DNA from 2 places in the Ammoniphilus soli genome. Region 2 is predicted to be linked to the other one. Evidence: riboswitches for the same ligand, from Rfam matches in the RefSeq annotation. Region 2 holds a riboswitch; the other holds the start of a gene.
The links. Region 2 has a riboswitch for S-adenosylmethionine ahead of ABLT31_RS17890 (2,3-diketo-5-methylthiopentyl-1-phosphate enolase). Riboswitches for the same ligand answer to the same signal wherever they lie in the genome.
Positions count from the first base shown of each region.

Region 1: it holds a riboswitch for S-adenosylmethionine, as region 2 does, so the genes downstream of both, ABLT31_RS02555 (MetQ/NlpA family ABC transporter substrate-binding protein) here and ABLT31_RS17890 (2,3-diketo-5-methylthiopentyl-1-phosphate enolase) in region 2, are expected to answer to the same signal.

Region 1 is NZ_JBEGDL010000001.1:484,618-492,332, forward strand. It holds gene ABLT31_RS02540 (class I SAM-dependent methyltransferase) at 1-592, shown strand, start outside; gene miaA (tRNA (adenosine(37)-N6)-dimethylallyltransferase MiaA) at 605-1,543, shown strand; gene hfq (RNA chaperone Hfq) at 1,592-1,825, shown strand; SAM riboswitch class I at 2,085-2,194, shown strand; gene ABLT31_RS02555 (MetQ/NlpA family ABC transporter substrate-binding protein) at 2,334-3,158, shown strand; gene ABLT31_RS02560 (methionine ABC transporter ATP-binding protein) at 3,324-4,352, shown strand; gene ABLT31_RS02565 (methionine ABC transporter permease) at 4,342-5,004, shown strand; gene ABLT31_RS02570 (pyridoxal phosphate-dependent aminotransferase) at 5,038-6,210, shown strand; gene ABLT31_RS02575 (hypothetical protein) at 6,259-6,390, opposite strand; gene ABLT31_RS02580 (magnetosome magnetite crystal formation protein family) at 6,522-6,830, shown strand; gene ABLT31_RS02585 (hypothetical protein) at 6,913-7,083, shown strand; gene ABLT31_RS02590 (GTP pyrophosphokinase) at 7,249-7,715, shown strand, end outside.
Region 2 is NZ_JBEGDL010000009.1:31,183-38,897, reverse strand. It holds gene ABLT31_RS17905 (glutamate synthase-related protein) at 1-205, shown strand, start outside; gene mtnA (S-methyl-5-thioribose-1-phosphate isomerase) at 353-1,402, opposite strand; gene mtnK (S-methyl-5-thioribose kinase) at 1,409-2,611, opposite strand; SAM riboswitch class I at 2,877-3,009, shown strand; gene ABLT31_RS17890 (2,3-diketo-5-methylthiopentyl-1-phosphate enolase) at 3,188-4,378, shown strand; gene ABLT31_RS17885 (2-hydroxy-3-keto-5-methylthiopentenyl-1-phosphate phosphatase) at 4,375-5,055, shown strand; gene ABLT31_RS17880 (methylthioribulose 1-phosphate dehydratase) at 5,075-5,734, shown strand; gene ABLT31_RS17875 (cupin domain-containing protein) at 5,767-6,306, shown strand; gene ABLT31_RS17870 (ABC transporter ATP-binding protein) at 6,371-7,715, opposite strand, start outside.

The DNA of each region.
Region 1 (7,715 bases), on a different contig from region 2:
AGGGAAAGAAAAGCCGTTTTTTTTTCACCCTGGCATGGCTACTGTTCGTATAAAGCGGCTTCTGGGCGGCGATAATGATATAATGATTCAAGCGTGTCAGCTTCGGAATGGGGATTCCTTTTTAGATTGCACGATGGGTCTTGGAGCGGACAGCCTTGTTGCTTCGTTTGCAGTAGGAGAGGAAGGAAGAGTGACAGGGATAGAATCTGAGCCTATCATTGCTCTCCTGGTTGAGCAAGGGCTACAAGCCCTTGAGGAATTCCCCGAGTTGGATGAAGCTGCAAGGCGAATCGAAGTGATGTGCAGCCATCACCTCGATGTGCTAAGGAAGCTACCAGATAAAAGCTATGACATTGTCTACTTTGATCCTATGTTTCGGCAGGGGATCCTTGAATCGGACTCTCTCCAGGTTCTTAGGGGGTATGCTAACCCAACGCCACTCGATATCCAGGCGGTCAACGAAGCGCGCAGAGTAGCCAAACGTAGAATCGTTCTTAAGGAGCGCAGGGATAGCGGGGAGTTCGAACGTCTTGGTATAAGTGTAATCCATAACGATAGCACGGAAATCGCATACGGCATCCTCGAGACTTAGGGAGGATCAAACATGAACAGTAAAGAAAAGCTTTTGGTCATTGTAGGCCCGACTGCAGTGGGAAAAACCGCCTTAAGTATTGATTTGGCCAAGGAGCTTAGCGGTGAGATCATTTCAGGAGATTCAATGCAAGTCTACAAGGGGATGGATATTGGGACAGCCAAAATCACTAAAGAAGAGATGGAGTCCATTCCTCATTATCTTATTGATATCATTTACCCTCATGAAGCATTTTCTGTTGCCGATTTTCAGCATGAGTCAAGAAGGCTTATTACGGATATGAACTATAGGGGAAAGCTTCCGATGATCGTAGGGGGAACAGGTCTATATATTCAATCTGTCATTTATGAATATCAGTTTTCCGAAGCCCAGAAAGACCATTCCCTGCGCGATGCTTTAGAAAAGTTTGCGGAAGAACATGGGAAAGAGGCGCTGCATCAACGGCTGCAATCCATTGATCCGATTACCGCGGAACGTCTTCACCCGAATGATGTAAAAAGAGTAATCCGTGCGTTAGAAATTTATCAATTAACGGGAAAGCCTATGGCGGAATTTCAACAGCGGTCACCCGAGTCTCCTTATCAACTCTGCCTTCTTGGATTGACAATGGAGCGGTCTGTCTTATATGAGAGAATCAACCGCCGTGTAGATATCATGGTTGAACAAGGCCTTGTGGACGAGGTCAGGAGATTGCTTGACGAAGGATATCATAAGGGTCTTCAATCGATGCAAGGGATTGGCTACAAAGAGATGGTTGAGCATCTAGAAGGTACACTATCGCTTGATGAGGCCGTTGAACTGATTAAGAAAAACAGCCGGAATTTTGCAAAGCGCCAGTTGACTTGGTTTAGATCCATGAAGGATATCACCTGGCAGGATATGACTAACCCCGGGGATAGGCAAGAGCTTGTCGAAAATATTCGAACCTTTGTAGCAGGAAAGATTAGGTAAGACCACGAATATAACTGTTAAGATATAAATAGAGGAGGTAAACCCCCAATGGCAAATTCCATCAACATTCAGGATACGTTTCTTAACCACTTGAGAAAGGAAAATGTTCCAGTTACCATATATCTAGTGAACGGATTCCAATTAAGAGGACTGATCCGCGCGTTTGATAACTTCACTATTGTTATTGATAGTGATGGCAAGCAGCAATTAGTATACAAGCATGCGATTTCCACATTCCTTCCCCAACGTCCGGTATCCCTTATGCCTGATAATCAGGAATAGCTCGCGGAAATCCAAACGATTTGCCAACCAAGCCAGAGATGCTCTCTGGCTTGGTTTTTTTATTTTGGTTTTCTCTGACTGTTTTAATTATATAGACTTCATCTGATTTTATTGACAGAAAGATCAAAACGTAATATTCTCAATAACGTTATCTTCTCTATCTCCTGCGACTATTAATGGAAATGCATTGATCTTCTGAGAAGCAGATATGGCAGAAGTTAACAAGTATAGAGAGTTATTCCGCTAGGAATTGTTTTTTGTCTTATCCAGAGAGGTGGAGGGAATGGCCCTATGAAACCCGGCAGCGGATCTTCTGCTTGAAGATGCTGTGCCAATTCCAACAGGACGCCGAGTTCTGACAGATAAGAGAGTGACCGTGACTACATACACGTCAAACCTCTTCTCTGCGAAGAGGTTTTTTATTTGTCATCATCCAAGGGCCCGGATACTGACAATAAAAGGGTTCTCTCTCCTAAAGCCAATGCCAACATGAAGGGGAGTCAAGTAAATGAAAAAATGGACTAAAGTCTTAGCGACATCGATATTAGCCGTATCTCTTCTTGCCGGATGCGGAAGCTCTGAAGATCAACCAACCCAAGCTAGCGAGGAACAAACGGCTAAGTTGAAAATAGGAGTAACAGCCGGTCCGCATGAAGAAGTCATGGAGAAGGTAAAGGAAGTAGCAGCCAAGGATGGATTGGAAATTGAGATCGTAGCCTTCAATGATTACGTTCAGCCTAACAAAGTATTGGCTGAGGGAGAATTGGACGCAAATAGCTTCCAGCATGAGCCTTACTTAGAACAATTTAAAGCAGACCATAATTTGGATTTGGTGAAGCTAGCTAATAACATAAATTTCCCAATGGGGATTTATTCGACCAAAATTAAAGACGTAAGTGAACTGGAAGATGGAGCTGAAGTAGGATTGCCGAACGACCCGACGAATGGCGCCAGAGCTCTTCAGCTGCTTGAGCAAGCAGGCTGGATAAAGCTAAAAGAAGGAGTTGGCGTCAAGGCAACGGTCCATGACGTAGCGGAAAATCCAAAGAACATAAAGTTTAAGGAGTTAGAGGCTGCATTCCTTCCTAAGGCGCTTGATGACCTGGCGGCAGCAGCCATTAATACAAACTTTGCTATGGAACATGGCTTTGTCCCGACGAAGGACTCCATCTTTATCGAACCGAGCGATTCTCCTTGGGTAAACCTTATTGCGGTTCGTGCGGAGGACAAGGATCGTCCGGAGTTCGAAAAGCTTGTAAAGGCCTATCATTCCGATGAAGTGAAAAAGTTTATAGAAGAGAATTTCCAAGGCTCTGTGGTCCCATCCTGGTAAACTGTTCAGTATGCAGCAAAGTGGAATTGGAGAAGCTTTGAATAAGAAAAGAAGACCTCCTCACAGGGGGTCCTTCTTTTTAAGGTGGAGGACCGGCTACTTGAAAATACATCAGTTATGAGGTTTGAGATGCAAGCTAGTTAAAGAAAGTAGGAGGTTAGCCTTATGATTGTTTTAAAAAATTTATATAAAACCTATGAACAAAATGGCCGTAAAGTAGAAGCGGTGAAAAATGTAAATCTAGAGATTAAAAAAGGTGAAATTTTTGGTGTTATCGGGTTTAGCGGAGCGGGAAAAAGCAGTTTGATCCGCTGCGTTAATCTTTTGGAAACCCCAAGCTCGGGTTCAGTCATAGTAAACGGAGTAGAAATGACCAATCTTGCGGAAAAGCCCTTGCGTGAAGCTCGCCGGAAGATCGGAATGATCTTTCAGCATTTTAACCTGTTATCGTCCAGTACAGTATTTGAAAATGTAGCGGCTCCTCTTAAATTATCCAATACCCCGAAGGATAAAATCGAAAAAAAGGTTAGCGAGCTTCTGCGATTAGTGGGACTAGCGGAAAAAGGCGGCTCGTATCCATCACAATTGTCCGGGGGACAGAAACAGAGAGTAGCGATTGCTCGGGCTCTAGCCAATGATCCGGAGATTTTGCTCTGTGATGAAGCGACATCCGCTCTTGATCCCCAAACGACAGATTCCATCCTTGACTTATTGTTGGATATCAATAAAAAATTTGATATTACGATTATGTTGATTACCCATGAGATGCATGTAATCAAAAAAATCTGTGACCATGTAGCCGTGATGGAGAATGGGCAGGTTGTTGAACAGGGAAGTGTCTTGGAAATTTTTTCTCAACCGAAAACACAAACGACGAAAAACTTCATTAAAAATGTGTTTGACATCCATTTGCCTGAAAACTTGCAACGAAAATTTGCGCAGGAACGAGCTAACGGAGAGCTCATACGCGTCTCATTCGTTGGAGAAACGACAGCTGAACCTGTTTTTGCTGAACTTTCTATCCGTTTTCCGCTTCGCCCCAACATATTGTATGGAAACATTACTCAAATTAAGGAAACAACCTTTGGCAGCCTTATTCTGAAGCTTACGGGGGATGCGGGCGCCATCCGGCAAGGAATAGACTATCTGCAAGGGGAAGGCTTAACGGTGGAGGTGCTGCAGGATGTTGACTAGTTTATTGGAACAAAGCGATCTGTATCTGATATCCTTGGTAGAAACTTGGTGGATGGTATTTTACTCCTTGACCATATCAGCTGCCATTGGATTGCCGCTGGGTATCCTTCTCGTGGTTACTCGGCCGAAGCATATATATGAGAATGCAATCATTTATAATGTGTTGAATGTGATTATCAACATCCTTCGCTCTGTTCCGTTTATCATCTTGATGGTCGCGATTATTCCATTCACTAAGTTTATTGTGGGAACAGCGATTGGGGTAAAAGGAGCCATTGTCCCGCTAGTAGTCTATACGGCGCCTTACATTGCGCGCTTAATGGAAACGGCTCTTCTGGAAGTGGATCCAGGAATTATCGAAGCGTTTAAAGCCATGGGTGCCAGCCGTGGACAGATTATTTGGCGTGTCATGATACGTGAAGCCCGACCAGCCATTTCACTTGGATTGACGATTGCCAGCATCGGATTGATCGGCGCTACAGCAATGGCAGGAGTAATTGGAGCGGGTGGTTTAGGTGACTTGGCTATTCGCTACGGCTACCAGCGTTGGGAGCTGGATGTTATGATCTGGACGGTGGTTCTTTTGGTCATTATTGTGCAAGGTGTCCAATCCCTAGGGAATTTTATAGCTAAGCGTCTTCGCAAAAACTAAGGCACTCAGTATGTCAAGAGGAGAATGAATGCAATGAAAATCGAATCCGCAGATATTATGAAGGGCCTGCCGACCCAATTCTTTGCCACCTTGGTTTCTAAGGTTAATCGGGTGGCCGCTGCAGGACACGATGTGATTAATTTAGGTCAAGGCAATCCCGATCTTCCCACTCCGCAGCATATTGTGGAAGAGATGCAGCGTGCTGTAGCCAATCCCGTTCATCATAAGTATCCTCCTTTCCAAGGGCGCATAGAGTTGAAAGAGGCCATGGCCCATTGGTATAAAATCGAGTTTGGCGTTGAGCTGGATCCGGAAGAAGAAGTGGCTATCGTGTTTGGCGGGAAAACGGGGCTGATTGAGGTATGCCAAGTTCTGTTAAACCCCGGTGATGTATGCCTGGTTCCCGATCCAGGTTATCCGGATTATTGGTCAGGCGTGGCCTTAACCGGTGCCCGGATGTCTTTTATGCCTCTTCGGAAAGAAAATGAGTTCTTGCCTGATTTTGCTGAAATCACGCAATCAGATCTAGATAAAGCGAAATTGATGTTTTTAAACTACCCGAATAATCCTACTGCAGCCACGGCACCGCTAACGTTTTTTGAAGAGACGGTACGATTTGCCGGGGCCCATGGGGTGGTAGTGTGCCATGATTTTGCTTATGGAGCGATTGGGTTTGACGGGAAAAAGCCTGTGAGCTTTCTCCAAGCCGCAGGAGCAAAAGAAGTAGGAGTTGAAGTGTACACTTTGTCCAAGACCTATAATATGGCCGGGTGGAGAGTAGGCTTCGTTGTAGGCAATAAAAAAGTGGTCAGCCTGATTAATCTTCTTCAGGATCACTTGTTTGTCAGCCTATTCGGTGCCGTCCAGATGGCTGCGGCTCATGCCTTAACGAGTTCTCAAGAATGTGTACAAGAGCTTGTTTCCACCTATCAGTCCAGACGGGATGCATTATATCAAGGACTGAAGAACATAGGCTGGGAGGCCAAGCCTTCCCAAGGCTCATTCTTTGCTTGGCTGCCTGTTCCGGATGGGTATACCTCGGTCAGTTTTGCCGATATGCTATTGGAAAATGCTCATATTGTTGTCGCTCCGGGAAAGGGCTTCGGTGAAACCGGTGAAGGTTATGTACGGGTTGGTTTGTTGACGCCTGAAGCAAGACTTCAGGAGGCCGTTGCGAGAATCGAAAAACTGCATTTATTTTCCTGAATGAAAAAAAGACTTGTCCTTTCCGTCTAAAAGGCCAAGTCTTTTCTTTTAGCTCTGGGCAGGATCGTCTTCAGAAAGAATAGAAGGGAAAAGAAGAGGGTGGTTGCAGTCTTCGCAAATCCAAGACATGCCAATTTCGTTTCCATCTTGAAATTTTCCGCAATCATCGCAAGTAATCAAGGGAATTCCCTCCTTCGGAAGTATTTGCATATGAATATTATTCCCTCTTTGCTGCTTTTTTTTCTGTTTCTGAAACTATTTTTTCTAAGGCAACGTATGTATAGAAAGAACGCAAGAAAGGGTGATTATAGATGGATAGAAAAGCATCGCTTATAGTCGTTCACGCGAGTGCCTTTTTCGCTCCAATCCTCATTCCGTTGATCTTTTTGTTTATTACGAAGGATGATGAGGTGAAGGATTTTGCCATACAGGCTTTGCTGTTTCATATACTCATTAGCTTTTGTGTATTTATTTCCACTCTTTTATCTTTTGTATTGATCGGGATTCCGCTGCTTATTTTTTTCGGGATTGTCTGGCTATGGTATCCCGTCAAAGGGATCATCTATGCTGCGCAGGACCGCCCCTATGGCTATCCTATCGTAGCCAAGTGGGTCCCATAAAAGAAAAAGGAAAGTTTTTCATCCGCCCTGCATATAAATATAAAGGTTAAAACCAAGGATTAGGTAATATGGAGGGATTAAGATGTACTTAGGCGTATTCGATCTGAAGCAACGACTAGAACATACGAGGAAGCTTTTGAAAGATAAAATTCGCTTAAAGGAGTTGCTAGACGATGATATTAAAGAATTGGAGCAATCCATCAAAGACATTGAAGATATGATGAGCAAATCTGATAAAGCCATACTCGTTTAATGAGTATCGATAAGGCCTCTCAACTATTGAGAGGCCTTAAAACTTTCCCTTACCGAAGAAATCCTGTAAAATAGATGGGGTAACTATTAGCATGATTTCCCTATCCAGATGTCTTGGATACCGCAATGTCCTGATAGGGGAAGAACTCTGGCAGGAGGAATCGGAGTGAGCAATCGTGATTGGGATAAATTCTTGATCCCGTATGAGCAAGCGGTAGAAGAATTAAAGATAAAGTTTAAAGGAATCCGCAAGGAATATAAGAAAAGGGAAGACTATTCCCCGGTGGAGTTTGTCACGGGCCGGGTTAAACGGATATCGAGCATATTCTCCAAGGCTAAGAGACTCAATGTCGCTATGGAGAATATAGAAACGGGGATTGAAGATATAGCTGGCATTCGCATCATGTGCCAGTTCGTTGAAGATATAGCCAAAGTGAGAGAACTGGTCTTGCAGAGAAAAGACATGGAAATTCTCTATGAAAAGGACTACGTCAACAATCAGAAAGAAAGCGGATATCGAAGTCATCATATTATAATCAGATATCCTGTACAGACCTCCGTCGGTCCCAAAGAAATACTCGCTGAAATTCAAATTCGCACGTTAGCAATGAATTTCTGGGCAACGATAGAACA
Region 2 (7,715 bases):
AGCGAAAGTTACTCTACTTCCTCTAGATGAAAAAGGAAACAGTGACGTCGTTGAGCTACTAAACAAATATATTGAAGAATTAAAAGCTACAGATCAACATGAAACCGCAGCACGCATTGAAACTTTACGTGATAACGCAGACCAGCACTTTATGATGCTAGCTCCTGTGAAATTGCAAGCAGATCAGTCTGTTGCGACAGAGTAATCATACAATTAGGTCGGTACCTCAAGAGGTACCGACCTTTTTTATTAGTACCCTTTATCCATCTTTTCTTGAAATAAGAGAACTTTCTTCCTCTATCTTTCCATGCTAAAAAAGAAGGCCAGCCACATCCCTGGCTGACCTTCTCCCCTATTCAAACAATTTCTTTAAATTCACGTCAAAAGGAGCTCGCACAATTCCCTTTTCTGTAATAATTGCTGTCACATACTCGTTCGGTGTGACATCAAAGGCAGGATTGAACACCTTGATATTATGCGGTGCAACTCGGCTACCGCCGATCTCTGTAATTTCTTCGTCAGGACGTTCCTCTATCGGGATCTCTGTTCCTGTTAAGGTGTTCAAATCAATGGTGGACAGAGGAGAAGCAACGTAGAACGGGATTCCTTGAGCCTTGGCCAAGACAGCCAAGCCATAGGTTCCTATCTTATTCGCTACATCACCGTTCGCTGCAATTCGGTCTGTACCCACGATCACAGCTTGTACCCATCCTTTAGACATCACCATGGCCGCCATATTATCGCAGATGAGGGTAACATCTATACCTGCCTGCTGGAGCTCCCACGCCGTCAAACGAGCCCCCTGCAAGACTGGGCGGGTTTCGTCAGCAAAGACCTTGATATCCCATCCCCTTTCCTTCGCAAGAAACATCGGTGCAAGAGCTGTCCCATACTTCGCTGTGGCAATACCTCCTGCGTTGCAGTGTGTAAGCAATCCTATCCCATCATGCATCAAAGTAATCGCGTGTTCCCCAATACTCCGGCAAATCTCCACATCTTCTTCGTGCATGCGTTTGGCTTCCTCTAGAAGCTCTTGTTTTAACACAGGAACTTCTGCGTCTCCCAACGCTTCTGCCTTGTTCATCATTCGGTCTATTGCCCAGAATAAATTGACTGCCGTTGGGCGAGAAGTTGCTAAGTAATCTCTTTTCTCACGCAGCTGGCTAAGAAACTCAGAAGCGTTCGCAGCCTGCAGTTCCCTAGCCCCCAAATACATCCCATAGGCGGCAGCAATTCCGATAGCGGGTGCCCCTCTCACCTTCAATGCGCGAATGGCATTCCACATTTGTTCAATAGTACGGACGTCCTCAAAAACGACTTCTAAGGGAAGCTTCGTCTGGTCCAGCAACAGGACTCGATCCTCTTCCCAGCGAATGGAATGGACATGATTTTCCACAATAATTGACACCTACTCTTCTATATTCTTCACCAAACGCAATAGATCCTCGATACTGCTAATCGAATGTCTTTCCAAAACTAAACTTTGTCCAACCGCCAGAGCTAATCTTTCTGCTTTAGCCCGCGTCTCTTCGTTTTCAATAGAATTCAGGTCGGCAACTCCAGCTAATCCAATTACCCTTCTCATCATTTTGCAGCCGGCAAATCCAATGGAATCCTTCAGAAGGCGACTTGCTGTGTCATCTTGATACCCTTCTGCGGAGTACATGACGTCTTTTACATGTACATCCCATAATCTGCGGAATTCGCCTTCAAACGTGTTCCATACATCCTTTACAGTCTCAAGCAGGTATTCCCGAAACGATTGGCACTCCTGTTCAGAAGCCTTTAATCCTTCCTGAGCAGCATAATTGAGCAGCAGGTTGGCTATGACCGCACCGATATCAAAGCCCATAGGCCCGTAGTAAGCAAACTCCGGATCAATCACCTTGGTGCTCTCTTTTGTGACCATAATACTCCCCGTATGGAGATCCCCATGCAGAAGAGCTTGGGCGTCTGTCATGAAGGAATATTTAAGCTTGGCGATTTCTCTTCGAAGCTCCGCATTCTTCCAGATCCCTTCCACCGTTTCACGGATTAAAGGATTGAAGTTATTCGTATCTGCATCATAATAAGGGTCGGTAAATACTAGATCTTCTGTAATTTTACAAAGCTCCGGATTAATGAACTGCGCTACCTTTTCTTTTTTCTCCTTAAAGTCCAACGCCAGGTCTGAAGTGTAGAACAACGTCTTCGCTAGAAACAAACCAATATGTTGAGCAAAAGCAGGATAACGATTTCCTTCAATTAACCCCTTTCGCATAATAACATGGCTCGATAAATCTTCCATGACCGTGAGAGCTAGATCTTTATCGTAGTGATATACTTTAGGGACTAAGCCCGGACATATTTGATCTTGGATAATGAGGGCTTCACTCTCGATCCGTGCACGGTCTAGTGTAAGCGGCCAGGATTCTCCGACAACTCTGGCATACGGTAAGGCTTGTTTAAATATAATGCTTTTTCCTGAAATTTCATCTTGAATGTGAAAAACCAAGTTCAAATTTCCGTCTCCGATTTCTCGGCTCTCCAACTGTGCACCTTCTGGGAAAATCCCTGGTAAATGACGAGCATATTCGACTGCTTCCTGTTCGCTAAATGCGCGATACTCCATACTCCACCCCTCCAAACGACTATTTTCCTATATTCTTGCCAAATTCCCCAGCCTTTTGGTGAGGATAAGAACATTCAGAATACGTTACAAAAAAAGATTGCGGATTTTAACTAGCTATATACTATCTAGAGTTCTGTAATATTGTCAATCTATTAGGATTTTACAATGCACTAATTTTTCTTCTATTGACTTTATTTTATAAAAAAGCTAAGATTTCAATGTATGTATTGCACTTCTATATGAAACTTTTACAATTTGATATTTCATCTTATCGAGAGATGGCTGAGGGACTGGCCCAATGACGCCCGGCAACCGATTTTTATTTTTCTCCAATTGTGCAAAATAAAAACACGGTGCTACTTCCTGCAGAATGAACTCATCATTCGGAGAGATAAGTTGTATTTGATTCGCTCTTCAAGTACCCCTTATCTAAGAGGTACTTTTTTTCATACTGTCAGAATTTATAGCTTCGCTACACCATTTGGAAAGCACGAGGAAAACTTGTTGTCGAAGTACTATCTTGACGTCAGCCAATCCCTCTAACGGATTAATATTATTTGGAAGGAGTTTTGTCCTTTGTCATACATTACGGTCTCCTATCTCACTGAGGCGAAAAGCCTAGAAAAAAAAGCAGAAGCCATCGCAGTCGGCATGACTGTCGGAAGCTGGACGGACCTCCCGGCGGCAAAGCAGGAAAAACTGCAAAAGCATCTAGGCCGTTCTGCCGGAGCCACTGTTCTCGAAAAGACTGAAGAAGGGCTTGAAAGAGGAGTTATTAAAGTCCAATATCCTGTGGTCAATTTCACGTATGACCTCCCTTCCCTCTTAACCAACGTATTCGGCAAGCTATCCATGGATGGCAAAATCAAATTGCTGGATATCGATTTCCCCGAAGAATTTACAAAAGAATTTTCGGGACCCAAGTTTGGAATTGCAGGTGTACGCGAACGGCTTAATGTCTGCGATCGCCCATTGTTTATGAGCATTTTCAAATCATGCATCGGCCTTCCCCTAGAAGAATTAGTGGAGCAATTCCGGCTTCAAGTAGAGGGTGGCGTAGACTTAGTAAAAGATGATGAAATCTTCTTTGCCGACGAACATGCCCCTTTCCTGGAGCGTATCCGTGCCTGCAAGGAAGTAATTGAAGCGTCTGGCCGCCAAGTGCTCTATGCAGCCAATCTAACAGGTCCTGTTACCGGTCTGATCGAACGGGCAAAAAGGGCCGTGGATAACGGTGCGAACTGCTTGCTGCTTAATGTTTTGCCTTATGGATTGGATATCTTAACCCAACTGAGCCGTGATCCGGATATTCAGGTGCCCATTATGGCCCACCCAGCTATGGCTGGTGCCCTATACCAATCATCTCATTACGGTATATCTGCTCCTCTTTTATTAGGAAAGCTAATGAGGCTCGCAGGTGCGGATATCGTCCTTTTCCCATCTCCCTATGGCTCGGTAGCATTGCCTAAGCAAGAGGCTTTAGACATTGCCCAGCATTTAGCAGAAGAACTGCCAGGCATCCGTCCTGCATTCCCTGTACCTTCTGCTGGTATCCATCCTGGAATGGTTCCACTGCTCTATAAAGACTTCGGCCTAGACCACATGGTTAATGCTGGTGGAGGGATTCACGGACATCCCGCTGGCCCTGTAGGAGGGGGACAAGCTTTCATTGCCGCCATTCAGGAAACTTTGCAGGGAAATGCGCTAGATCAAACGGAGAACCCCCATTTGCTGGCAGCCATTGAAAAGTGGGGAATTGTTAAATGAGTAAAAACATCATATTATTTTGCGACTTTGATGGGACCATTACCGAAAAAGATAACATCGTAGATATCATGAGGCAGTTCGCCCCCCAAGGCTGGGAAGAAATTGTGCAATCCATATTATCCCAGGAGAAAACCATTCGCACTGGCGTAGGAGAGCTTTTTGCCCTGATTCCAAGCAGCCAAAAAGAAGAAATCACTCGTTTTGTCCTGGAGCAGGCACGGATTCGGGAAGGCTTCAAGGAATTTGTTGCCTTTACAGAAGAACAAGGAATCCATCTCTTGATTACGAGCGGCGGCATTGATTTCTTCGTTCACCCTATGCTAGAGCCCTTTGGACTAAAGGAGCGGATTTATTGCAACAGTGCTCGGTTCAATGAGCCGACTATCCAAATTACTTGGCCTAACTCTTGTGATGAGCATTGCGATGTGGACTGTGGAATGTGCAAAACAACGATCATCCGCTCTTTCCCGGCTGACCAATATTACAAAGTGGTCATCGGCGACAGCATTACCGATTTAGCGGGAGCGAAAATTGCTGATTATACCATTGCCAGATCCTTTCTAAAACAAAAATGTGAAGAACTTCATCTTCCCCATTCATCATTTGAAACCTTCTATGATGTCATAAACACTTTAAAGAAGCTAAAGTTGGAGATCGAATCGCTGTCTACGACATAATCGAAAGGAGCAAAAAACAATGAACTACGTGATTCATGCGGAAAAAAGGCAAGAAACCATTTGCAGCCTCAATGAGGTGAAACAATACTTTGCAGATCGCAGATGGTTTCCGGGAACAAGCGGCAACCTTTCCATAAAAGTGGAGGATTCCCCTGTTGTTTTTGCCGTAACCGCAAGTGGAAAAGATAAAACAAAGATGACGCCACAGGATTACTTGTTTGTAAATCTTGACGCCGAACCTGTTGAACAAACCAACCTAAAGCCTTCTGCAGAAACCTTGGTACATTCTGTGATCTATCGGAATATCTCCGAAGCTGGGGCTGTCTTCCATGTTCATACGGTACCAAACAATGTAGTTTCTGAGCTCTATGGAGATCAAGGCTACTTTGAAATTGGAAATCAAGAGTTAATTAAGGGATTAAACATTTGGGAAGAAGGAGCGGTCATCCAAATTCCTATCGTTGAAAATTATGCGGATATCCCTCGACTCGCAAAGGAAATTGAGAAGGTGCTCAACCCTCAGATTCCGGGCGTCCTGATCAGAAACCATGGTATATATGCCTGGGGCAGGAATGCGTTTGAAGCCAAGCGCCATATCGAAGCCTTTGAATTTTTATTCGAATATCACCTGCAGCTTCTGCAAGTCAAATCATTGGTCCCCAGCAAAGCTCTGGTATAATAAATAAATCCAAATTTTGAGGAGGAAATAGCATGGCATCTGTCGTATTGAGAAAAACCGGGGAACGCATTGAAGGAAACGAAAAAGTGGGAGCCTTCCTAAACGAACAAGGCGTTCTTTTCGAACATTGGAACACGGAGAAATTGCCTGCTGAACTTGCAGGTCGCTGCAATCTAACTGATGAAGAAAAAGAACGTACTCTCCAAGTCTTTGAAGTAGATATCAAATCTTTAGCCGAGCGCCGAGGATACGTCAACTGGGATGTCGTTGCCCTTACCGAATCTACGCCAAACATTGAGGAGCTCCTGAAGAAGTTTGAACAAGTCCACACTCACACGGAAGATGAAGTTCGTGCGATAACAGCTGGTCATGGAATCTTCATTATTAAAGGACAAGGCGACACTGGTTATTTTGACGTCGAACTAGAAGCCGGAGATGTGATCTCCGTACCGGAAAATGTCCCGCACTTTTTCACCTTAATGGAAGATCGCCAAGTCGTCGCAGTCAGATTGTTTATTGAACCAGCAGGCTGGATCGCCCAACCTTACAACGATCCTGAGTTCGCCCAATAAAGTTCAGAAGTGAAAAAGACCTTGTGTTCAGCATTAATCTTCTATGCTGCTCAAGGTCTTTTTTCTATTCTATGGCTGGGACATCCAGATGCTGAACCGTAAACAACTTATGGTAGGCTCCCTGGGCATTCATCAGTTCCTGGTGTGTCCCCATTTCTCGTATCTGTCCGTCCGAAATGAGTACGATCTTATCCGCATGGGTAATGGTGGACAGCCGATGAGCGACAATGAAGGTGGTACGATGCTTAGCCAGCCTCTCTAAAGATTGCTGGATAAGCTGCTCGGATTCTAAATCTAGGGCTGAGGTAGCTTCATCAAGAATAAGGATTCTAGGATCTTTAAGAAACACCCTAGCAATGGCAATCCGCTGCTTCTGTCCCCCGGAAAGCTTCACTCCCCGCTCTCCGATTTCTGTATCGTAGCCATCGGGCAATTCCATAATGAATTCATGAGCATTGGCTGCTTTGGCCGCTTGAATCATTTCTTCTTCAGAAGCCTCTGGCTTACCCATGAGAATGTTTTCCTTTATAGAGTCACTAAACAAAATATTATCCTGCAAAACCATTCCGATCTGATCACGCAAGCTCTTCATCGTCACATCCCGCAGATCATGGCCATCAATATATACGGCTCCCCCTGTGACATCATAAAAGCGAGGAATCAGGCTGATCAGAGAAGACTTTCCTCCCCCGCTCATCCCAACTAGAGCCACCGTTTGCCCTTCTTCAACAACAAGATTGATATCGTGGAGCACCTCATCTCCTGTTTCCCGGTATCGGAAGGATACCTGGTCGAATACGACTCTCCCTCTCACTTGCTTTAATTCAACGGCATTTTCCTTATCTTGAATGTCGTAAGTCTCATCAAAAAGCTCAAACATCCGATCCATAGAAGCAATGGATTGCGTAAGGGTGGTGGATGAATTGACAAGCCGTCTTAGCGGACTATACAAACGCTCCAAATACGCATAAAAAGCAGCCATTGCCCCAATGGTCAGATTGCCGTGGATAACCTGATATCCTGCATAGGTAATAACGAGCAAAGGAGCTATATCGGTAATTGTATTGGTTACAGCAAAGGTCTTGGCATTCCATACCGTGTGATCGACTGCTTTATCTAAGAACTTCCGGTTTCTCCGCTCAAACTGCTTCTGTTCCTCAGCTTCAAGCGCAAACCCTTTGACTACAGCAATTCCTTGTATCCTCTCGTGAAGATGTCCCTGGAGCTCTGCAAGGGCTTGTGAGCGGGTTTTGGTTAACTGTCTTAGTTTCTGATAAAAGTACTTGATAGAAAAGCCATACAAAGGAAATACAGCGATGGCAACAAGAGTTAATCCGACGTCCATGCTAAGCATGATCCCTATTGCAATAAGCAATGTGGCCAAATCCAGCCATAGGTTCATGAGTCCG